DNA from 2 places in the Bacillus sp. TCT6 genome. Region 2 is predicted to be linked to the other one. Evidence: a T-box and tRNA genes for the amino acid it is inferred to sense, from the RefSeq annotation. Region 2 holds a T-box; the other holds one or more tRNA genes.

Region 1 (3,423 bases), 530 kb from region 2:
GCAAGTGCATATTTGCCAACACTTAAATCCATCATCGCATAAGAGTCACCCGAAACAAATCCACCGCCCTTTGCAGCTGTGGCCAATCCCGTATCAAGAGAATACGTCTTCGCCGAACCGAATGATATTAAACTGTGGCCATTCGGATAAGAAGACTTTTCTTCATGTTTAACGACAATATTTTCTTTAAGGATATCCGAAAGCATCGGTGCAACTAACTTTTCACATTCACCATGTTCATTAGATGCAACGGGAATCAACATTTCAATATCAATACTTCCTCTATCTAAACAATAAATATCAACATGCTCTACTTCGACACCAAAATCACGGAACGCTTGCATAATCTGTTCTTCCTGCACCTGATGATTTTCACGCTCTCGTTGTATCTCCTTAGCAAAATCCTCCATAACCTTTGATACACCTAATAGTTGCTCCGCAACTATTCTACGATTTTCCTTCATTTGTTTTCGTAATTTTTGTCCCTCATAGAAATGATCTAATTCACCCGCTACTAAATCCGTCACTTTTTTCCCTCTCACACAATGCTTGTCCCACTCACGAACTAATTTACGATTATGTTGCAGGGTTCCTTCTTCCGTTTCACTCATTATTTGTTTCATATAATCGTACGTTTTATCGAAATTCACTACCCAGCATTGATCCTTTTTAAAGCATGTTTGACATGTTTTCGCAGTAATTGTACTCAAAAACAAATCTGCTTCTGTCTCTTTATCTTCTTCCTCTACATACCCATATACAGAAAAGCTATTAGATAAAGCAGCAAATACATTTGCAAATTGGTTGATTTTGTTCGCTGTAACATCGCGCATCCTTCTTAAATATTGTTGTTGATCTTGCGAATGCTCTTGTGTACCTGGCATAAATTTAGCAATACGATCTAAAACAAGCTTTGGCGTTAATAAGAAGATAGCAATCGCTACGCCTGACTCAATTAAAGTCGTTACAATATTTGTCTGTTTGTCTACATATAATGTAATTAAGCTTGTCCCAATTAATAAACCTAAACTAACACCTAAACGCTTCCCTTCTTTTAACAACCCACCAAGCAATCCAGAAAAAGCAAGAAGGCTAAGCTGGGACAAGCTAGATACATTTGCTAAACTTAATATCAAACCTGTTACGACCCCCACTGTAGATCCTGTAGCAGCACCCGCAATAAATGCAAATACTAGTACTAAATACCGTGTAAAAATATGTTGAATAGAAGCATCATATACAAACCAATCTGTTGTACCCGTTAAAACAGATGCTAGTAATATAATCAAACAAACAATTTCTTCCGTCTCTAACGCCTGTTGTTTTCCTTTCCTTTCTACTAAAAGCGGAACACTTTGTAAAAATATCATAGTTAATACAAAACTAAGCCCAGCCTCAATGGTACTAACGAGTAAATCGTACATGGTGACAGTTTGTTGTGCAAAATATACAACAACTAAGTGTGCGGTTAATGCGGAGATAAATACTTGAAATGGAACAAGTCCAACGGTTTTACGTGTGAATCTACTAAAGAAGATATTATAAATGAAGAAAGTAAAGATAGATGCAAAAGTAAAAAACAAATTATCTATCGAGACTGAAAGAGCTCCTCCCATTAGAGCTAAAAATGCTAGCGGCATCTTATCCCGCTTCATAACATAAACAGCAGCAAAAAATGGTAGTGCAAACGGTAAGATATTTGTTAATATATATGCTCTTCCCAAAAGAAAACCAATAACAACAATAATAAATCCCCATCTAAAGAAAACTTGTTCAAATTTCATTCGCAACTTACTCGTCCACTTTATTCCTCCAAGCTGACTCTCATTCATTGCCAATGCACTTGTATTCATAGTATTCCTTCCTGCTTTAGGCATACTTTTAACACCACCTGCATAGTTTAATTACTGTCATTATAAAAGATGATTGTTGGGATTTTTGTCAAAACAACAGTTTTCACTTTTATAATCGTTCGACTTTTTATTCGAAATAACTCTACAGATATACACGGTATGTAAGTTATTTCGTTTTTTTAATTAAACATTCAGAAAATATAGGGTGATTTTGTAGAAGTGTTGTATATCTTAATCCATTTAACAAAAAAAGATCATGCAAATTTGCATGATCTTTTTAGATGACCCGTACGGGATTCGAACCCGTGTTACCGCCGTGAAAGGGCGGTGTCTTAACCACTTGACCAACGGGCCGTTAAATTAAATATAGCGGCGGAGGGGATCGAACCCCCGACCTCACGGGTATGAACCGTACGCTCTAGCCAGCTGAGCTACACCGCCATGTCGTCGTATTTAACGGACAATTAGTATCTTACATCAGATATTATTTAAAGTCAACATATCTTGAAAACTTTTTTAAAATATATTTTCACATATAAAAAAGTACCCTGAGCCATCACTCTGGGTACCTCTCTATATGTTAAAAACTAAACGGTCTTATTATCCGCGACGTGCGCCACGGCCACCACGTTTAGACTCTGTGTTACGCTTTAAAGAAGTTAAACGATCTTCGCTATCCTTTAAGAAGCGTGCCATCTTTTGCTCAAATGTTTCTTTTGGAGCTCGGTCGTTACCGCCACCGCGATTATCTCTGTTGAAAGAGCGATTATTACGTTGTGGACGTCCAGAACGTTGTTGATCACCACCGCGTTGGTATTCACCGCGTGGACGATCTCCTTCTGTTTTTTCACGTTCTTTCGCTTTTTTGATAGATAAACCAATCTTTCCATCTTTTTCAACATTAATAACTTTTACTTCTACTTGGTCGCCCACTTTTAAGTGATCGTTAATATCTTTTACATAGTTATCAGCAACTTCACTAATATGAACAAGACCAGTTAAGCCTTCTGGCAGCTCCACAAAAGCCCCAAAATTTGTAATACCTGTTACTTTACCCTGTAACTTGCTGCCTACCTCGATTGACATAAAAAAAATGCTCCTCCTTAGTGGTTAAAAAGTCAAATTTTACTTTATTATATATAATCCTAAAATATAGTGTCAATAAGACATACTCTACTTCGAAACAGGAAAAATTATCTCCCCTTTACCAGAGAAGAAATAATCCCTTCTAGCAATCTTTAATACGTACTCTTCATCATTTAACTTTTGAACTTCGTCTTTTAGACTTTTTTCTTTATTCGTTAATGAATCCAGTTCTTTTTTCATGTCCTTAACTTTTGCTTCTTTTGCTTTAATGGAACTGTTTTGTTGATAAAACGTTACACTAATACTCGCAATAATTGTAAAAGTAAAGACAAGAAAAACCGCTAAACGGCGATAAAGTCGCTTCCTGTTCTCATCCGTTTGTATTATATGCTCTTTAACAGGATTTGGACTCTGTTTTTCGATTGTTCTTTGTCTCAGTTCCCTCATTTCCGAGGTCCCCCTAACTTCTTTTTTATACGCTCCC
Region 2 (3,423 bases):
AAATAATATATTGAATAAGTGATGAAGAAGACTCGACGTCAGCAATTAATGCGTCACGTTTCTCATTCTCTTCATTTGTATATTTATTAAAACGACCTAACAGATCATTTACATAATCTGTTTGTGCTAAAGCAATTTTAGATGCTTCGTCCCATTTTCCTTCATGCGCAAGAGGTAGTACCTCATTATCTATGACGCTACGCCATTTTCCTCCCATTAAAATGGCTTCTTTCATTCCTTCTGGGAGCTTCTTGTCACTTGTTACTTTCTCTCTAGTATCAGCTAATTTTTTCCCTTCTCGGTTGAACTTATCTAATCCTTTTTGATCATGTGATAGCAAATATTCTTGTAAACCAGCAACTTGTGCCTGGAACCAATCGCCACGTTCTTTTAAAATCGTCGCTCTTTTCGATACATCATTTTTTAACGTTTCGATTTCACTTGCTTGATTCATGGCGAATGAAAGAATAACAATAAGAGCAATGCTAAATAAAGAAGAAATGCTTAAGAGTGTGAACAGTAGTTTTTTTCGAATACTAACATATTTCATCGTTACCCCTACCTTCATTTAAACTGTTTATTATGATTTATAGATATTTGAAGCGAAATTAATAAAAACATTATTATGAAGTTATTAATCTGTTCAATGAAAATTATAGCAGATAATGGAAGGAGTCAGATTGGTATTAGAAAAAGTTCTTAAAATGTATACATTTGTATATCATAAAATCCATAAATAAATATTAGAAATGCTATTGAAATTTGAAATAACATCATGTATACTTCTAATTAGTTGATAACGATTATCAGTATCAACTAAAACATTACTCTTCGTTATGTTGGTCATACCCCTTTTTGACGACGTAAGTCAGAGACGAAATGTTGAAATATCTTGTGTCCTATTCTACAGAATTATGGTAATCTCCAACCTCAACTTATATGCGCGAGCATGCAAAAAGGATCCTATCCGTGAAGGGATCCTTTTTTGCATGCTCGCGCAATTATTGTATATAGACCGGGTATTTGTTCTTCAATTCCTTCTGGGGCAGTAGAAGGGGAGACCCACTTTTGATGAGGTCCCTGTTCTTCAATTAGTTTTTCAATCTTAAAATGTTCTTCGGCGAGTGTTGTAATAATTTCTCCTAATGTCCAGCGACGGATGGTTGTTTTCGGTAACGATTCTTTCTGCGCTTCTGTAAGAAGAATGCTATAAGCAACATCATCTTCAATCAATTCTTCATCGAAATAATTTCCATTGGCCCGAAACGATGGGTGGTCTACTCCTAATAGCTTTGTGTATATTGGATGGTAATCGCGGAGGATAAGTATTCCATCTGGCTTTAGTAGTTGAGAGATTTTGGTGAAAAGTGGTTTTAAATCTAGAAAGTAATGAAGTACACCAAGCTCCAGTAATACGATATCAAATGATTTGGAGAGATTTACATCTAGTACATCAGAAACGATGTAATGAATAGAAACGCCTGCGGCATCAGCAAGTTCATTTGCATATTTTGCATTACTTGCTGAAATATCAACAACTGTTACGTCAGAGCCTAAAAGGGCGAGAGCAACGGCCTTATTCCCTTTTGATCCTAGTAAGTTAATAATACGTTTTCCTTTCGGAGATTGTATGTAAGGTAAATAGTGATCTACCTCGCGCATAGGGTCTTCCATGATTTTTTTCGCATAATCCTCCGGTGCCCCATGGCGATTCGTCCAAGCTTCATAAGCAGCTGTATTCCAGCTTTTTTCATTAATAGTGCTTAGTTGTTTTTGGTTCAATGTTATCACTCCTTTTGTGAACGTATAGTTATTCGGCAGGGGGATGGGATTTCCTTTTCTTTCTGAATAAAAGTTTGATTTTTCTGTGATTAAGTCGTACAATACTTTTTATACGTAAAAGCGTTGAAAAGGAAAAGTAGGATGAACACATTCTTTCCAGAGAGCTTCGGTAGCTGAGAAGAAGCAAGAATATTCATTTGAACAATGGCCTTTGAGCTTCGTCCTGAACTTATCAAATGATAATAGTAGGCGGCGACGAGAGTTGGTACTCGTTATCAAAACCACAGTATAAGAGCATATAGCTCCGTACTTGTTAAGGCTAATTATGTGAGTAATTGGCGAAATAAGGTGGTACCGCGACTGTTTATACAGCCCCGCCCTTATCTTTTTTAAGATAAGGGCGGGGCTTTTTTATATTTAAAAGGAGGAATGTAAGATGAGTATTTTTATTGGAGGCGCTTGGCCGTATGCAAATGGCTCGTTACATCTTGGTCATATTGCGAGTTTGTTACCTGGAGATATTTTAGCACGTTATTACCGGGCAAAAGGTGAGAATGTGTTGTATGTTTCGGGCAGTGATTGTAATGGAACACCGATTGCAATTAGAGCAAAACAAGAAGGTGTGACAGCAAAAGAAATTGCTAATAAGTACCATGAAGAATTCCAGCGATGTTTTCGTGATCTCGGTTTTACGTATGATTGCTATACACGTACCGATAGCGAGCATCATCATGAAACTGTTCAAAAAGTTTTTTTACGTTTATTGGAAGAAGGCTATATTTATAAAAAAACAGTGGAACAAGCGTACTGTAAAACGTGTACGCAGTTTTTACCGGATCGTTATGTAGAAGGAATATGTCCACATTGCCATGAAGCAGCAAGAGGCGATCAATGCGTGTTCAGCTATTTTAGATCCACTCGATTTGTTAGAAAAGACATGCAAGTTATGTGGTAGTACACCATCTGTAGAGGAAACAGAGCATTTTTATTTTGCATTGCATACATTTCAGCAGCAAATTAAAAAAGTTGTAGAAATCGCAAAAGAAAAAGGAACATGGCGTGATAATGCAATTCAATTAACGGAAAGATATGTAAAGGAAGGGTTACAAGATAGGGCTGTATCAAGAGATTTACCAATCGGGGTACCAATTCCAGTGAAAGGGTATGAAGATAAGAAAATTTACGTATGGATAGAAGCAGTGGCAGGATATTATTCAGCGAGTAAATATTGGGCTGAAGAAACAGGAAAAGATGATCATGAGTTTTGGAATAGCGATGCGCAAACATATTATGTACACGGCAAGGATAATATTCCATTTCACTCCATCATTTGGCCAGCGGTTTTACTTGGAATAGGAGAGGAAGCAATCCCGCGTCATATCGTTTCGAATGAGTATTTAACAGTTGAAAAAAGAAAGTTATCTACGAGTAAAAACTGGGCAGTATGGGTGCCTGACATATTAGAACGTTACAATCCAGATTCTATTCGTTACTTTTTAACAGTAAATGCACCAGAAAATCGTGATACTGATTTTTCATGGCGTGAATTCATTTACAGTCATAATAGTGAACTGTTAGGTGCATACGGGAACTTCGTGAACCGGACATTAAAGTTTATTGAAAAATATTATGATGGCATTG

What was found. The T-box of region 2 lies ahead of metG (methionine--tRNA ligase). A T-box ahead of a tRNA ligase gene usually reads a tRNA of that ligase, here a tRNA-Met.
Region 1: it has a tRNA-Met gene. The T-box ahead of metG (methionine--tRNA ligase) is inferred to sense a tRNA for this amino acid. The anticodon was not compared.

What each region holds. Positions count from the first base shown of each region.
Region 1 covers NZ_JBVYHX010000001.1:5,177,983-5,181,405, reverse strand. Annotated here, with positions in the region: gene spoIIE (stage II sporulation protein E) at 1-1,877, opposite strand, end outside; tRNA gene AC0ONG_RS26585 (tRNA-Glu) at 2,136-2,207, opposite strand; tRNA gene AC0ONG_RS26580 (tRNA-Met) at 2,221-2,294, opposite strand; gene AC0ONG_RS26575 (S1 domain-containing RNA-binding protein) at 2,454-2,939, opposite strand; gene divIC (cell division protein DivIC) at 3,027-3,386, opposite strand; gene yabQ (spore cortex biosynthesis protein YabQ) at 3,383-3,423, opposite strand, start outside.
Region 2 covers NZ_JBVYHX010000001.1:4,649,056-4,652,478, reverse strand. Annotated here, with positions in the region: gene AC0ONG_RS24015 (methyl-accepting chemotaxis protein) at 1-550, opposite strand, end outside; gene AC0ONG_RS24010 (class I SAM-dependent methyltransferase) at 964-1,782, opposite strand; T-box leader at 1,897-2,167, shown strand; partial or broken gene metG (methionine--tRNA ligase) at 2,219-3,423, shown strand, end outside.